Regions from separate parts of the Pseudomonas sp. LRF_L74 genome, predicted to be linked through region 2. Evidence: predicted binding sites of a transcription regulator. Region 2 holds the regulator's gene; the other holds the start of a gene.

Region 1 (8,435 bases), on a different contig from region 2:
GTCGATGGGGCGCGCAGTCTAACAGGTATCAGAGCGGCAGCAGGCGTTCGCCCAGGCGTCCGCTGTCGGCCAGTTCGAGAAACTCGTCGCCCAGTCGTGCGCTTTCCGCCATCGCCTGATGCCAGTAGCGCTGGCGGCCGCTGTCGTTGCCCAGGTAGCGCTTGAAGTCGCTGCGGTCCGGCAGCTTGCCGTGGGGCAGGCGGCTCAGGTAGCGGGGCGAAGGCGAAAGCAGCAGCACATCCTGCAGGCGCGTGGCATCGCCGCGGCGCCAGGGCAGGCCCTTGTCGAACCAGCCGGGAATCACTCGGTCGGTAAAGTGCGGGTAAAGCACGATGCCGTCGTCCCGATAGGGCAGGTCCAGGTGGTAGTCGAGCAATCCGCCGTCGCGATAGGCGCCAGGCGCGAGGCCGGGGATCTCGCGGATGGCCTCCATGACCATCGGGATCGAGCCCGAGGCCAGCAGGGCCTGGCGCAGGTTGCCGGTATCCAGCGTGTGGAAGTGCGAGCGAAAATCGGTGAGTTCGCTCAATGGCGGCGCCAGGCGCGCATCGTGGAGGATGACCCGGTCGAAGTGCCGGCCCAGGCGATTGCGGCCGAGCAGGTTATTGCCTATCACCGACGACAGGCCGACGCCCAGATGAGCCTTGCGATCCTCCCGCAGCAGGCCGTGGCTGCGTACCAGCATGATGTTCAGGCGGTAGTGAGGGTTGTCCAGGATGCTGGCGTCGCGGCCTTCCAGGAGGTCGTCGAGCAGCTTGATGCAGCTACGCGACACCTCGGCCATGGTCACGCCTTTGGCGAAGCATTGCGCGGTGTAGAGTTCGCCCAGGCGCTTGATGCCGGCGGCCGCGTCGGGCAGGCAGGCGCTGGCGAAGCGCCAGGAGCCGATGGAGGCGCCGATCAGGGTGCGCTCCCGTGGCACACGCTGCAGCCAGTCGCCGAACAGCGCCAGGTCCAGTCCCTGGATGCCAAGCCCCTTGGGGCCGCCGGCGGCGCCTGGCAGAATGCCGACGTCCTGAGGCGTAAGGCCACGTTCGCGGATGCGTGCCATGGCCCGTTTCCCTGCGCGCAGGGTCAGTGCCGGAGACTTGATGTGGATGGCGGTCATGGCTTGGCTCCATGGGCGGGCAGGCGATTATAGTGCGATCGGGTGGCAGGCCAAGTCGATGATTCAGGTTGAGTTAAGTCGTTGCGCTTATTGTCGATGTGTATCGCCAATCAATGGATTTCATCAGGAGATGAACATGAAACAACTGACGGCCCTGTTCGCCGCTTCCGCTATCGCCTTGACCACCCTTGCTGCCCAGGCTCGTGACCTGGGGCCGGACGAGGCACTCAAGCTGCGCGATGCCGGTACCATCCAGTCGTTCGAGAAGCTCAACGCGGCGGCCATCGCCAAGCATCCTGGCGCCACAGTGAAGGATACCGAGCTGGAAGAAGAGCATGGCCGCTACATCTATCAGGTCGAGTTGCGTGACGCCCAGGGTGTCGAATGGGACCTCGAACTGGATGCCAAGACCGGCGAAGTGCTCAAGGAGCATCAGGACCGCTGATGAGATTCATCGCGCGCTATATCAGTATCGTCGCCCTGGTGCTTGCGGTTCTCGCGCTGCAGGCCGAGGCGCGTGACCTGGATCAGGACGAAGCCCTGCGCCTGCGGCGTGAGGGCATCATCATGCCACTCGAACAGTTGATGCAGGCCGCTCTCGCGCGATACCCCGGCGCGTCGTTGCTGGAGGTCGAGCTGGAGGAGGACGATGGCATCCTGATCTACGAGGTCGAGTTGCTCACTGACAATGGCGTGGTGCGCGAGTTGGAACTGGATGCCCGTGACGGCCGCATTCTGAAGGACGAGGTAGACGACTGATGCGTTTGCTGCTGGTGGAAGATACGGTATCGCTAGCCGATGAGCTGTGCGCCACGCTGACCCGGCAAGGCTATGCCGTCGACTGGTTGGCCGATGGCCGCGACGCGCTGAGCCAGGGCGTGATCGAGCCCTATGACCTGATCATTCTCGACCTTGGCTTGCCCGGCATTCCCGGTTTGCAAGTGCTGCAGCAATGGCGTGCGGAGAAGCTCGCCACGCCGGTACTGATCCTGACGGCACGGGGCTCCTGGTCGGAGCGCATCGAAGGGTTGAAGGCCGGGGCCGACGATTACCTGACCAAGCCCTTTCATCCCGAGGAACTGTTGCTGCGTATCCAGGGCTTGTTGCGGCGTGCGCGTGGCCTGGCCAACCAGCCGCAACTGGAGGCGGCCGGCTTGCAACTGGATGAGAGCCGGCAGTGCGTGGTACGCGACGGTAGCGACGTTGAGCTGACCGCTGCCGAATTTCGTCTGCTGCGTTACTTCATGCTGCATCCAGGGCAACTGTTGTCGAAAATGCACCTGGCCGAGCACCTCTACGATGGCGAGACCGAACGCGATTCGAATGTACTGGAGGTCCACGTCAACCGGCTGCGCGGCAAGCTCGGGCGCGAGGTGATCGAAACACGGCGCGGGCAGGGCTACCGTTTCACCGGTGTGGCGCAGTGAGGTCCATCCAGCGCCGCCTAAGCCTGGGGTTGGTCGGTGTGCTGCTGGTGGTCGGGTTGGGCGTGATGCAGTTGGGACTGTGGTTGCTCGATGGCAGTTTGCGCGGCTACATGGCGTCCTCACTGCAAGACGAGGCCAAGTCTCTGGTTGTCGCCATCGTGCGTGGGCCGGACGGTCTGCAGTTGGATGAGCAGCGCTTGAGTGCCGCCTACCAGCGACCGTTGTCCGGCCTGTATTTTCGCATCGACTTCGCCGGCAAGACCTGGCGTTCGCGTTCCGCCTGGGATCGTGAACTGGTGCAGCCTGCCGTGCCCGGTCTGCAGGATCAATTGGGGGACGGGCCGCGCGGGCAACTGCTGCTGACCTATCGCGAGGATTTCTCCCGGCATGGCGAGCGTTTCGCCATTGTCGTCGCTCGTGACTACACCCCGGTACTGGCGAGTTTCCAGCGTATTCAATGGGTCGGGCTTGGGCTTGGGATTGGCGCGCTGTTGCTGATCCTGCTTGCCCAGCGTTACACCGTGCACAATGCCTTGCGTCCCCTTGAGCAGGTGCGTCGGCAGGTGGCGCAGTTGCAGGAAGGGCGACGCAGTGAACTGGATGCCGAGGTTCCTGTCGAGCTCGAGGCTTTGGTGGGGCAGATCAACCACTTGCTGCGGCATACCGATGAAACGTTGCGCCGCTCACGCAATGCCTTGGGCAATCTCGGCCATGCCTTGAAGACCCCCTTGGCGGTGCTGGTCAGCCTGGCCAACCGGGATCAACTGAAAGCGTGTCCGCAGTTGCATCACGGTTTGCTCGAGCAACTCGAACAGATCGAGCAACGGCTGGCTCGTGAGCTGGGGCGTGCGCGGCTCGCCGGCGACGTTCTGCCTGGCGCCTATTTCGATTGCGCCACCGAACTGCCGGGTCTGTTCAATACCTTGCGGATGATCCATGGCGCCGGGCTGGATATGCACTGGGAGGCACCACAGGCGCTACGCCTGCCATGGGATCGCGAGGACATGCTGGAGTTGCTGGGCAATCTGCTGGACAACGCGTGCAAGTGGGCGCGTTCGAGGGTTCGCTTGCGTATCGTGCGGGAGTCCGATGGGGTTCTGCTGCTGGTCGAAGATGACGGTCCGGGGATCGAGTCAGCGTTGCGCGAGGAAGTGATCGAGCGTGGCGTGCGGTTGGACGAACAGGTCAGGGGGCATGGCCTTGGGCTCGGTATCGTGCGTGATATCGTTGATGCCTGGAAAGGTAGCCTGGTGTTGCAGGAGTCGGAGCTGGGAGGGCTGGAGGTAGAGATTCGTCTACCGCAACGGCGCTAGCATGGCCTTATCTGCAAGCGGTAATGACATCAAGGCCAGTGCGTCTCGGCCTGATTGAGTAGGGTTGCGGGGGCTGGCAGGCAATCCTAAACTTGCGATCTCCGATCGATAGAGACGCTGCAATGCTTCCCGAATGCCAGCTATTCAGCACGCTCGGCTGTCATCTTTGCGAAGTGGCGGAAGCCGAGCTCATGCCATTCGTCGAGCATGGGTTGCTGGTGGAGCTGGTCGATATCGCCGACCGTGACGACTGGGTCGAGCGCTATGGCTTGCGAATTCCAGTTCTGCACCGCTGTGACAGCGGCGCAGAACTGGATTGGCCCTTCGATGCCGATCAGGTCGCGCGCTTTCTGCTTTGATCAGTCATCCTTGCGCTTGGCTGCCGCTTCACGCTGCAATTGGTAAACGAAGCGTTCGATCTGGCGTTGTTCCTGGCCGCCGAGGTGGTGGAAGCGCAGGCCCGCGAAGCTGCTGTCGACTTTCTCTTCGTAGGAGATGTGCCGAAGCTCCGCTGCTGTGGTCATGGTGCCGAACGGCATTTGTACGCTGAGGTTTTCATAGACTTGCCCGGTTTGCAGGCCGGCGGTGACATTGCCAACGAAGCGCAGCTTGCAGCCGGTCGCAGAAATATCCAGGAGCAGCCCCTTCAGTGGTCGGCTGAGGCGAGTGCCCGATAGCTCGCTCACTACCGTCTCGCCCAGCTGTACCGGAGCTCGATAGGCGCTACGGCGCTGGTGATAGATGACTTCTTCGGGCAGGTGGCACCAATAACATGTAGCGCCCTGGTATTCGCCAACCTGCACTGGGTCCTCGCAGTCCCAGGCGATTCGCACGCCATCATGGAAGCCTTCGATCCTGAAAGCTTCGCCGGCCTTGAGGAAGCGTTCGCCATCGTTGGGAATCAGTTCATCGAGGGTGATGATGCTGCGTTCGCGATCGATTTCGACCAGGTAACTCTGAAAGCGTTGGCTTCGATCCTTGAAGGTCAGGACCAGCGGGTCGTGATGTTGTTGTAGCTGGCGCAGGCTGGCGATTATTTCCAGTGGCGCCTTGAGTATCTTCGGCGGCTGCGGGCCATTTTCCGCGGCAAATGGATTGGACACGGTCCGGTGTTCTCCAGGCAACGATATGATGCCCGGAACACGAGCGGCAGCGGGCAGGTTGATGAAGGATCGGGTCAGGCCTGGCTGAGCGGGCGCTGACCGCCGATTCTAGCGGCTGAGCCTCGGCTGTCATAGAGTCCGGGGGCTTCGCCGCCACGCAGGATTTCCAGCATGCTGGCCAGTGTCGTCTGGTTGACTCGAATGATGCGGCCATTGCGCAGATTGGCCTCGCGGCAGCGTTCGAGCAGGGTATTCAACTCATCTGCCAGCTCAAGCAACTGAGGGCCTTCGGCAATCCGCTGCGCATATTGCTGCAGACCTTCTGCGTCAGGCGACAACTGCATGGTGGTGAGCGTGTGGCTGCGAAGGTTGCCGTGCTGTTCGAGCAGGCCGAGCAACGGTAGCTTTTCGTTGATAATCGACTGCAGGTGCGGCAGGTCTTTCTCGCCGAGGGCGGTGTGTTCGATATCGATCAGCTCAAGCAGGCGTCGTGCAGTGTCGATATCGTCTTTGAAGAGTTGAAGCAGATTGAGGTCTGACATCGCTGGCTCTGGGGTTGGGCGTCATATACCCCCAGCGCGGCCCTTGGACTAGCGCTGGGACTCGAAGTCGAGCAGCTTGCTTGCTACGCGCTGGCTGTCGACCTGGTAGCTTCCATCGGCTACCGCTTGCTTCAGCTTGGCTACGCGTTCCTGGTCCACGCTGGGAAGGTCGCGAAGCTGGTCGCTGGTTTTCTGCAATTGTTGGGCTTCGCTACTGAGCTGGACGTTTTCTCCACTCTTGCCAGCCTGCGCCAGCTCCTGCGAATTGTCGAGTGTGCTGGCCTGCGTGCTGGCCTGATTGGTGCCAACGGCTTCATTGCGCCCGCTGGATTGGGTGCTACTGATGCCGGAGGATGTGGCGGCATTGTTCAGGCGGTTGAAGTCGATGACCATGATGCAAACCTCGGACGATATTGGACGCTTGCCAAGCTTTTCGGCCGGTCCCGATGAAACTTTAGGGCGTATTCGTTAGTTTTTCCGCCTGCTTGGCGCAAGACCGATTGTGCCATCACTCACAGCTCCGCTTCCACTTGTCCCGGGCCGATGATTCTGGCCCGTATGACGCGTTTCGAACCGGCATTACGCACGCTGATCTGTTCGCCAAGCACGCCATTGGCCAGCGCTTCGCCGGGCATGCGCACGCTTATGTTGCCGCTGCGTGCGATGATCATGACCTGGTCACCACGATGAACGGCGTCGGCCAGTTGCAAGACGTTCGGTGTCAGTACCAGGTCGGCTTGCAGGGTGCGCGTCACTTTTCTGCCCAGGGCCTGCTCAGGATCGGTCAGATAACCGCGACCGAGCGTGCCAACGTCCTTTTCGACCATGCCGATATCGCCCAGGCCGATCACCTCTTCGCGTTTCAGGGGGCGGACCAGAATGACAACCTCGCGGTACAGGCTGACTTGGGCTGGCACGAAGATGCTCCAGGGCGTTCCGCTTTCACAGCTGACCTTTACGGTGACTCGCCCCAGTGGGGGGCCGCTGCTTTGCAGGGATTGCGTCAAATCTTCGTCGCACGAGGCGAGGTTCAGGCGCGGATCGAGAGCGCTAACACGAATCTCGTGGCGGCCCTGGATTTCGCTACGCTGTAAATAGTCATCCACGGTGTACTCAAGAAAGCCTTCGGTCGCGCCGATAAGCTCCTCGGGAAGCGTGTTTGCCAGCGCCGGCGTACAACTGTAGCCGAGCAGGCATAAAGCAGGTAAAACACCAGCAAGCGTGTGGTGTTTCATCGGCCAGAGTCGATAAAGCGTCATGAAAATGTTCATGTGCTCGCTAAAGCAAAGCTCGTGCCGCCTGCTACTCTAGGCACAGCGTCCAGTGATAGATAACAGAGGAGCCTGGGTATATGGCCGGGGTGTTGGATTCGGTTAACCAGCGTACCCAATTAGTCGGGCAGAACCGCCTGGAGCTACTGCTTTTCCGGCTGGAAGGGCCGCAGCTCTATGGCATCAACGTATTCAAGGTGAAGGAGGTGCTGCAATGCCCCAAGCTCACCATCATGCCCAAATCCAGTCCTGTTGTGCGTGGTGTGGCCAACATCCGTGGTGGCACCATCCCAATCCTTGACTTGGCTTTGGCCACGGGCAGGCCTGGGCTGGATGACTTGCGCAATAGCTTTGTGATTATCACCGAGTACAACACCAAGGTTCAGGGCTTCCTGGTGCGCTCGGTGGAGCGCATCGTCAACATGAACTGGGAGGAGATCCACCCGCCACCCAAGGGAACCGGCCGCGCTCACTATCTGACGGCGGTTACCCGGCTCGATCAGCAACTGGTGGAGATCATCGACGTGGAGAAAATCCTCGCCGAGGTCGCACCTATGTCGGAGGCTATTTCCGAAGGAGTGATTGACAGTGAGACCCAGGCACGTGCCGTCAGCAAGCGCGTTCTGATCTGCGACGATTCGTCGGTCGCCCGCAAGCAGGTGATTCGTTGCCTGGAAAGTGTCGGGGTAGAAGTGGTTGCGCTCAACGACGGGCGTCAGGCTTATGAATACCTGCATCAGTTGGTGGCTGATGGCAAGAAGCCAGAGGACGAGTTCCTGATGCTGATTTCCGACATCGAGATGCCCGAGATGGACGGCTACACACTGACTGCGGAGATCCGGTCGGATCCCAGGATGCAGAAGCTACATGTAATTCTGCATACTTCGCTGTCTGGAGTGTTCAACCAGGCAATGGTGAAGAAGGTTGGCGCAGATGATTTCCTTGCGAAGTTTCGTCCTGACGAACTGGCTTCTCGTGTAGTCGAACGCATTCGTGTCGCGGATGAGGGCTGAGGTCAGCCTCCGCAGAGTTTAAGTATGGTGAGGCGACATTAGTGTCTTCTGGAAATTTGGATTTTGAGCAATTCCGGGTATTTCTGGAAAAGGCTTGCGGCATTTTGCTGGGTAGTAACAAGCAATACTTGGTTTCCAGCCGCCTCAACAAGCTGATGGAGCAGCAGGGAATCAAGTCGCTGGGGGAGCTTGTGCAGAAAATGCAGGCGCAACCCCGTGGCGGCCTGCGTGAGCAGGTGGTTGATGCGATGACCACCAATGAAACCCTGTGGTTTCGTGACACCTATCCATTCGAGGTACTGAAGAACCGTGTTCTGCCCGAGATGATCAAGACCTCGCCCAACCAGCGTTTGCGCATCTGGTCGGCAGCTTGCTCGTCGGGGCAGGAACCGTACTCCTTGTCGATGAGTATCGATGAGTTCGAAAAGGTCAATCTGGGGCAGCTCAAGGCGGGCGTGCAGATAGTCGCGACCGATCTGTCAGGATCCATGCTCACGGCTTGCAAGGCCGGTGAGTACGACAGCCTGGCGATGGGGCGTGGTTTGTCTCAGGACCGACTGCAGCGCTATTTCGATCCCAAAGGGCCGGGGCGCTGGGCGGTCAAGCCGGCGATCAGGAGTCGTGTGGAGTTTCGTCCGCTCAATCTGTTGGATAGTTA
Region 2 (8,435 bases):
CGCGATCCAGACGCCGAAAACCGAGCCGATGGAAGAGGGGGGCGTCATTGCCCTGGTCGGACCGGCCGGCATGGGCAAGACCACCACGCTGGCCAAGCTCGCCGCACGCTATGTACTGAAATATGGCGCGCAGAACATCGCGCTGGTCAGCATGGACAGTTTCCGTATCGGTGCCCAGGAGCAATTGAAGACCCTTGGGCGTATCCTCAATGTGTCGGTGACCCAGGTCGATGCCGGCCAGTCGCTGGTCCAGGCGTTGGCGCCTCTGGCGCGCAAGCGGGTGGTACTGATTGATACCGCGGGCCTGCCGAATAACGATCCGGCCCTGCGCATGCAGTTGGAAAGCCTTGCCGGGCGTGGCGTCAAGGCCAAGAATTACCTGGTCTTGGCGGCAACCAGCCAGGGGCAGGTGCTCAAGGCCGCTTACCATAGTTACAAGCGTTGTGGGCTGGCTGGCTGTATCCTTACCAAGCTCGATGAGGCGGCCAGCCTGGGAGACGTTTTAGGACTGGCCATCAGCCAGCATCTCCCGGTAGCCTATCTCGCAGACGGCCCCAAGATTCCCGACGACCTGCAGGTCGCACGCGGGCATCAACTGGTGAGCAGGGCGGTCAGCCTGCAGGCGCCGGAAGAGCCCAGCGAGGAGACCATGGCGGACATGTTCGCCGGTCTGTACCAGAAGCCGGCAAGGCGGGTGAGTTGAACCGCCTGCCGCTGTGTTCTGTTCTAGTGTTTAGGTAGGGTGGCGGCGCTTCGGCCGTTATACCCAGTCCAGGCAAGACAAGGTGTGTAGATAACATGGGTAGTAGGCATCCCGTACAGGTGATCGCAGTGACCGGCGGCAAGGGCGGCGTCGGCAAGACCAATGTGTCGGTGAATCTGTCACTGGCGCTGGCCGATCTCGGTCGACGCGTGATGCTGATGGACGCCGACCTTGGCCTGGCCAACGTCGACGTGCTGCTGGGACTGACTGCCAAGCGCACCCTGGCCGATGTGATTGCGGGTGAGTGCGACCTGAAGGACGTACTGATCCAGGGGCCGGGTGGTATTCGTATCGTCCCGGCGGCGTCCGGTACGCAGAGCATGGTGCAGCTTTCGCCCATGCAGCATGCCGGCCTGATCCAGGCGTTCAGCGACATCAGCGACAACCTCGATGTGCTGGTGATCGATACGGCGGCCGGCATCGGCGATGGTGTGGTCAGTTTCGTGCGCGCGGCGCAGGAGGTCGTGGTGGTGGTCTGCGATGAGCCGACTTCGATCACCGATGCCTACGCATTGATCAAACTGCTCAACCGCGACTATGGAATGAGCCGTTTCCGGGTGCTGGCCAACATGGCCCACAGCCCTCAGGAAGGGCGCAATCTGTTTGCTAAGCTGACCAAGGTGACCGATCGCTTCCTCGATGTGGCCCTGCAATACGTAGGCGCTGTGCCGTACGACGAGTCGGTGCGCAAGGCCGTGCAGAAACAGCGCGCGGTGTACGAAGCTTTCCCGCGCTCGAAATGCGCACTGGCGTTCAAGGCGATTGCCCAGAAAGTCGACACGTGGCCGTTGCCGGCCAACCCGCGTGGGCATCTGGAATTCTTCGTCGAGCGACTGGTGCAGCAGCCGGTCGCGGGATCGACCGCATGACAGCAGCCAATGGACTTCGCATGTATAACAAGGCGCAGGGCCGTGATTCCCAGCACCAACTGATCGAGCGCTACGCACCGCTGGTCAAGCGCATCGCCTACCACTTGCTGGGCCGCCTGCCCGCCAGTGTGCAGGTCGACGACCTGATCCAGGCGGGAATGATCGGCCTGCTCGAGGCCGCCAAGAAATACGACGGCGGCAAGGGCGCGAGCTTCGAAACCTATGCCGGCATCCGCATTCGCGGGGCCATGCTCGACGAGGTGCGCAAGGGCGATTGGGCTCCGCGTTCGGTGCATCGAAACACGCGTATGGTCAGCGACGCGATTCGCGCAATCGAAGCGCGAACCGGAAGAGATGCTAAAGATCAGGAGGTTGCGGCCGAACTCCAATTGAGTCTCGAGGATTACTACGGCATTCTTGGCGACACTTTGGGCAGCCGCCTGTTCAGCTTCGACGACCTGTTGCAGGACGGTGAGCATGGCGGGCTGCATGAAGACACTGGTAGTACCCAGACCGAACCTCTGCATGAACTGGAAGACGAGCGCTTCCAGTTGGCGCTGGCCGATGCCATCGCCAACCTGCCGGAGCGCGAACGTCTGGTCTTGGCGTTGTATTACGACGAAGAGCTGAATCTCAAGGAAATCGGTGAGGTCCTTGGGGTCAGCGAGTCCCGTGTCAGTCAGTTGCACAGCCAGTGCGCAGCACGTCTGCGGGCCAGGTTGGGAGAGTGGCGGGCGCAATAGGGCTGCCGGTTTCATGATTGCGACGCCATCGGGGGCGCTGGTGTTTAGGACTGTACGGAGGTCGACTTGGACAAAAACATGAAAATACTCATCGTGGATGATTTCTCGACGATGAGACGGATCATCAAGAACCTCTTGCGTGATCTGGGATTCACCAACACAGCCGAAGCCGACGACGGCACCACCGCGTTGCCGATGCTGCAGAGTGGCAGCTTCGACTTCCTGGTGACCGACTGGAACATGCCGGGCATGACAGGTATCGACCTGCTGCGCGCGGTACGCGCTGACGACCGCCTGAAGACACTGCCGGTACTGATGGTCACCGCGGAGGCCAAGCGTGACCAAATCATCGAAGCCGCCCAGGCCGGGGTGAACGGCTACGTGGTGAAGCCTTTCACTGCGCAGGTGTTGAAAGAGAAGATCGAGAAGATCTTCGAGCGGGTTAATGGCTGATGTAGGTCGCGAGGGCGCTATGGCAAGAGATGACTCTCCGGGCGAATTCGAATCGACCCTGAAAACACATGCGCATCAACTCGTCGAGAGCCTGGAGAAAGGCAATTTTGGCGAGGCGGCGCAACTGATCCAGGAACTCAGTGAGGCCCGCGACCGCGGTCTTTACCAGGAAGTGGGCAAGCTTACCCGTGAGTTGCACAATGCGATCGTCAATTTCCAGATCGATCCACACATCCCTCATTCCCAGGAGCTGTCGCAGATCACCGATGCCACCGAGCGTCTGTCCTACGTCGTACAGATGACCGAGAGGGCGGCCAATCGGACCATGGACCTGGTCGAGCAGAGCGCGCCGCTGGTCAATGATCTGGGCGATGAGGCCAAGACCCTGGGGGCCGAGTGGGGGCGCTTCATGCGCCGCGAGATGAGTGCGGATACCTTCCGTGAACTGGCCAAGCGCATCGAACTGTTTCTTGCCAGAAGTGATCGTGATAGCCAGAAACTCTCTGGCTATCTGAACAACATTTTGTTGGCGCAGGATTTCCAGGACCTGACCGGCCAAGTCATCAAGCGCGTCACGCAGTTGGTGACCGAGGTCGAGAGCAATTTGTTGAAACTGGTCCTGATGGCCAGCCATGTCGATCGTTATGCCGGTATCGAGCATGACCACGCAGCGCTGCGCAAGGAGCAGGAAGAACAAAAAGCCTCGTCCCGGGGTGAAGGTCCGCAGATTCATGCCGATAAGCGTGAGGATGTCGCCTCCAGCCAGGATGATGTCGATGACCTGCTGTCCAGCCTAGGTTTTTAGAGCTCTAACCAGAGCCTTTGGAGCGCACCGATGAGCTTTGACGCCGATGAGGAGATTCTCCAGGACTTCCTGGTAGAGGCCGGCGAAATTCTCGAGCAACTGTCCGAGCAACTGGTCGAGCTGGAAAGCCGACCGGATGACATGGACCTGCTCAACGCCATTTTCCGCGGTTTTCATACCGTGAAAGGGGGCGCCGGCTTCCTCCAGCTCAATGAGCTGGTGGAGTGCTGCCACATCGCGGAAAACGTGTTCGACATCCTGCGCAAGGGTGGGCGTCGCGTAACGGCCGAGCTCATGGATGTCGTGTTGCAGGCACTGGATGCCGTCAACGAGATGTTCAGCCAGGTACGTGAACGCAGCGAGCCGACACCGGCCTCCCGGGAACTGCTGGCGGCCCTGGCGCGCCTGGCCGAACCGGAACGTGCAGAGGAGCGCTCGGCGCCTGCTGCCGAGGCGCAGCCGGAGCCCGAACCGGCTCCTGTCGTCGAATCGATCGATATAACCGACAGCGAGTTCGAACAGTTGCTCGATGCCATCGGTGCCGAGCAGCAGGGGACCGCCGCCGAGCCGGCGCCTGCTTCCAGCGGTGACGACATTACCGATGACGAATTCGAAGCGCTGCTCGACCAACTGCATGGCAAGGGCAAGTTTTCCGAGGCTCCGGCCCCGGAGGCCGCTGCCGTGAAACCGCCTGTCGAGCCGGTATCCGCGCCGGCTGCGGCTGGCGACGACATCACTGACGACGAATTCGAGGCTCTGCTCGACCAACTCCACGGTAAAGGCAAGTTCGCCGAGCCGCAGGCGTCGGCACCCGTCGCCGTGGCACCAGAGCCGGCTGGCGACAATATCACCGACGACGAATTCGAGGCGTTGCTCGATCAGCTGCATGGCAAGGGCAAGTTCAGCGAAGAGGCGGTGAAAACCGCCCAGCCGCCGACGCCACCGAGCAGCCGTCCGGCTGCGGAAAAGCCGGAGGCCGCGAAACCTGCACCAGCATCTGCGGCCAAGCCGGTGAGCAAGCCCCAGCCGGCCAAGGCTGTTGCCCCCGCGTCGGGTCCGACCCCGGCCGCTGCGGAAAAACCGGCGACCGCTGCCAGCGAAGCGGAAACCACGGTTCGTGTCGATACCGCGCGCCTGGACGAGATCATGAACATGGTCGGCGAACTGGTGCTGGTGCGTAACCGCCTGGTGCGCCTGGGGCTCAACAGCGGTGACGAGGCGATGGCCAAGGCCGTGTCCAACCTGGACGTGGTGACCGCCGACCTGCAGACCTCGGTGATGAAAACCCGGATGCAGCCGATCAAGAAGGTCTTCGGCCGCTTCCCGCGACTGGTCCGCGACCTGGCACGCAACCTGAAGAAAGAGATCAACCTGGAGCTGGTCGGTGAAGAAACCGATCTCGACAAGAACCTCGTCGAGGCGCTTGCCGACCCACTGGTGCACTTGGTGCGCAACGCGGTCGACCATGGCATCGAGAGTCCTGAGGAGCGTGAGGCGTCCGGCAAGGGCAGGGCTGGGCGGGTCGTGTTGTCCGCCGAACAGGAGGGTGACCACATCTTGTTGTCGATCTCCGACGACGGCAAGGGCATGGACCCCGAGATCCTGCGTTCCAAGGCCGTCGAGAAAGGCTTGCTGGACAAGGACGCGGCGGACCGCCTGAGCGAGACCGAATGCTACAACCTGATCTTCGCCCCAGGCTTCTCGACCAAGACCGAGATCTCCGATGTTTCCGGTCGCGGTGTGGGCATGGACGTGGTGAAAACCAAGATTTCCCAGCTCAATGGCATCATCAACGTGCACTCGGCCAAGGGCCAGGGTTCGAAGATCATCATCAAGGTGCCATTGACCCTGGCGATCATGCCGACCCTGATGGTCATGCTCGGCGACCAGGCTTTTGCCTTCCCGCTGGTCAACGTCAACGAGATCTTCCATCTGGACCTCTCCCGTACCAACGTGGTGGATGGCCAGGAGGTGGTGATCGTGCGCGACAAGGCCCTGCCGCTGTTCTACCTCAAGCGCTGGCTGGTGCGCGGCGCGGCCTACGAGGAGCAGCTCGAAGGTCATGTGGTGATCCTCACCGTCGGTAGCCAGCGCATCGGCTTCGTGGTCGATCAACTGGTCGGCCAGGAAGAGGTGGTGATCAAGCCGCTGGGCAAGATGCTGCAGGGAACGCCGGGCATGTCCGGTGCAACGATCACGGGCGATGGACGCATCGCACTGATTCTCGACGTGCCCAGCATGCTCAAGCGTTACGCACGCCGCATCTGATTGTATGCGGCCGGCAGTGCCGGCCGCTCAGGAGTGTTTATGGTTGTCAAGGTCCTCGTGGTGGACGACTCCGGTTTCTTCCGCCGCCGGGTGTCGGAAATTCTTTCCGCCGATCCCAATATCCAGGTGGTCGGCACGGCCACGAATGGCCGTGAGGCCATCGATCAGGCCGTGGCGCTCAAGCCTGACGTGATCACCATGGATTACGAGATGCCGATGATGGACGGCATCACCGCCGTGCGAAACATCATGCAGCGCTGTCCGACCCCGGTCCTGATGTTCTCCTCGCTGACTCACGAGGGCGCGCGCGTCACGCTCGATGCCCTGGATGCCGGTGCGGTCGACTACCTGCCGAAGAACTTCGAGGACATCTCGCGCAATCCGGACAAGGTCAAGACCCTGCTGTGCGAAAAGGTACATACCATCGCCCGCAGCAACCGCCGCTACAGCACTTATTCGCCAAGCCCCGCGCCTGCGTCCACGCCTGCCGCGCGACCGGCTCCCGCTCCGGCACGAGCGGCGACTGCAGGCGCACCTGCCGCCCCTGCCGCGAGCGCAGCAGTCCCAAAGCGTAAGGCCTACAAACTGGTGGCGATCGGTACGTCCACCGGCGGCCCGGTTGCCCTGCAGCGCGTGCTTACCCAGTTGCCGGCCAATTTCCCTACGCCCATCGTGCTCATCCAGCACATGCCGGCGGCCTTCACCAAGGCCTTTGCCGAGCGCCTGGACAAGCTCTGTCGTATCAACGTCAAGGAAGCCGAGGATGGCGACCAGTTGCGTCCGGGGCTGGCCCTGCTGGCGCCTGGTGGCAAGCAGATGATGATCGATGCCCGTGGCTCGGTGCGCATCCTGCCCGGCGACGAACGCCTCAACTACAAGCCCTGCGTGGACATCACGTTCGGTTCCGCCTCCAAGTCGTACGCCGACAAGGTGCTGGCCGTGGTGCTGACCGGCATGGGCGCCGATGGCCGCGAGGGCGCGCGCCTGCTCAAGCAGGGCGGCAGCCAGGTGTGGGCCCAGGACGAAGCGAGCTGCGTGATCTATGGCATGCCCATGGCCGTGGTCAAGGCGAACCTGGCTGATGCGGTTTACGGTCTCGATGACATTGGCAGGCACCTGACCGAGGCCTGCCTCTGATGGATGCACTGAGCCTCGTCGGTCTCAGCCTGGCGTTGGTCGCCATCATCGGTGGCAACTACCTCGAGGGCGGCCACGTAGGCGCATTGATCAACGGCCCGGCGGCGCTGATCGTTATCGGCGGTACGCTGGGCGCTGCATTCCTGCAGACGCCGGTCAATGTATTCAAGCGTTCGCTGGCTATCCTGCGCTGGATCATCCTGCCGCCGCATATCGATCTCCCGGGCGGTATCAACCGGGTCGTGGGCTGGAGCATGGTGGCGCGCAAGGAGGGGCTGCTCGGCCTGGAACCTGTCGCTGACAGCGAGGCCGACCCGTACGCGCGCAAGGGCCTGCAACTGCTGGTCGATGGCACCGAGCCAGAGTCGATCCGCGGTATTCTCGAAGTCGATTTCTTCACCCAGGAAAACCGGGATATCCAGGCCGCGAAGGTCTTCGAAAGCATGGGTGGCTATGCACCGACCATCGGCATCATCGGCGCGGTGATGGGCCTGATCCATGTCATGAGCAACCTGGCCGATCCCGGCGCGCTGGGCAGCGGCATCGCCGTGGCCTTCGTCGCCACCATCTACGGCGTCGCCTTCGCCAACCTGCTGCTGTTGCCCGTCGGTAACAAGCTGAAATCCATTGCCGCGCGCCAGTCGGTGTACCGGGAAATGCTCCTCGAAGGCATCCTGTCGATTGCCGAAGGCGAAAACCCACGTTCCATCGAGCTGAAGCTGCAAGGCTTCCTGAATTGACGTGAGACGGCGACGCAGGCACGAGGAAGAGCACGAGAACCACGAGCGGTGGCTGGTTTCCTATGCCGACTTCATTACCTTGCTGTTCGCCTTCTTCGTGGTGATGTATTCGATCTCGTCGCTCAACGAAGGCAAGTACAAGGTCTTGTCCGAGAGTCTGGTTGGCGTATTCAGCGAGCCTGAGCGCTCGATCAAGCCGATTCCCATCGGTGAGCAGCGGCCGCGTACCACCCAGCCCGATCAGTCGATGGTCGATGAAAATCAGAATTCGGAAGCTGCCTCGAAGCCTGCAACTGACCCGCTGCAGGAAATTGCCGACAGCATGCGCGATGCTTTTGCCGATCTGATTGGTGACCAGCAACTTACCGTAAGGGCCAACGAACTGTGGGTGGAAATCGAGCTCAATTCGAGTCTGTTGTTTCCCAGCGGCGATGCGGTACCCAATGATATGGCGTTCCAGTTGATCGAGAAGGTGGCGAAGATCGTCGCGCCTTACGAGAATCCGATTCATGTCGAAGGCTTCACTGACAACAAGCCCATCAGCACGGGTCAATACCCCAGTAACTGGGAGCTGTCGGCGGCGCGCTCGGCGAGTATCGTGCGCATGCTGGCGATGGACGGTGTGAATCCTGGCCGGATGGCTGCCGTAGGTTATGG

What was found. The regulator FliA, encoded in region 2, starts transcription of late flagellar genes. The targets are predictions, from matches to a motif close to CTAAAGTTTNNNNNNNNNNNGCCGNTAA.
Region 1: a site for FliA is predicted at 5,924-5,951, ahead of flgM (flagellar biosynthesis anti-sigma factor FlgM). Genes of this name have one in related genera too.

The regions. Positions count from the first base shown of each region.
Region 1 covers NZ_CBFFRH010000008.1:44,053-52,487, forward strand. Annotated here, with positions in the region: gene ACSZPK_RS19960 (patatin-like phospholipase family protein) at 29-1,108, opposite strand; gene ACSZPK_RS19965 (PepSY domain-containing protein) at 1,245-1,553, shown strand; gene ACSZPK_RS19970 (PepSY domain-containing protein) at 1,553-1,867, shown strand; gene ACSZPK_RS19975 (response regulator transcription factor) at 1,867-2,535, shown strand; gene ACSZPK_RS19980 (sensor histidine kinase) at 2,532-3,848, shown strand; gene ACSZPK_RS19985 (glutaredoxin family protein) at 3,971-4,207, shown strand; gene ACSZPK_RS19990 (flagellar brake protein) at 4,208-4,951, opposite strand; gene ACSZPK_RS19995 (flagella synthesis protein FlgN) at 5,026-5,493, opposite strand; gene flgM (flagellar biosynthesis anti-sigma factor FlgM) at 5,542-5,886, opposite strand; gene flgA (flagellar basal body P-ring formation chaperone FlgA) at 6,006-6,764, opposite strand; gene ACSZPK_RS20010 (chemotaxis protein CheV) at 6,845-7,777, shown strand; gene cheR (protein-glutamate O-methyltransferase CheR) at 7,819-8,435, shown strand, end outside.
Region 2 covers NZ_CBFFRH010000013.1:68,872-77,306, forward strand. Annotated here, with positions in the region: gene flhF (flagellar biosynthesis protein FlhF) at 1-703, shown strand, start outside; gene fleN (flagellar synthesis regulator FleN) at 799-1,632, shown strand; gene fliA (RNA polymerase sigma factor FliA) at 1,629-2,375, shown strand; gene ACSZPK_RS24720 (chemotaxis response regulator CheY) at 2,454-2,828, shown strand; gene ACSZPK_RS24725 (protein phosphatase CheZ) at 2,848-3,633, shown strand; gene ACSZPK_RS24730 (chemotaxis protein CheA) at 3,664-5,901, shown strand; gene ACSZPK_RS24735 (protein-glutamate methylesterase/protein-glutamine glutaminase) at 5,941-7,038, shown strand; gene ACSZPK_RS24740 (flagellar motor protein) at 7,038-7,778, shown strand; gene motD (flagellar motor protein MotD) at 7,780-8,435, shown strand, end outside.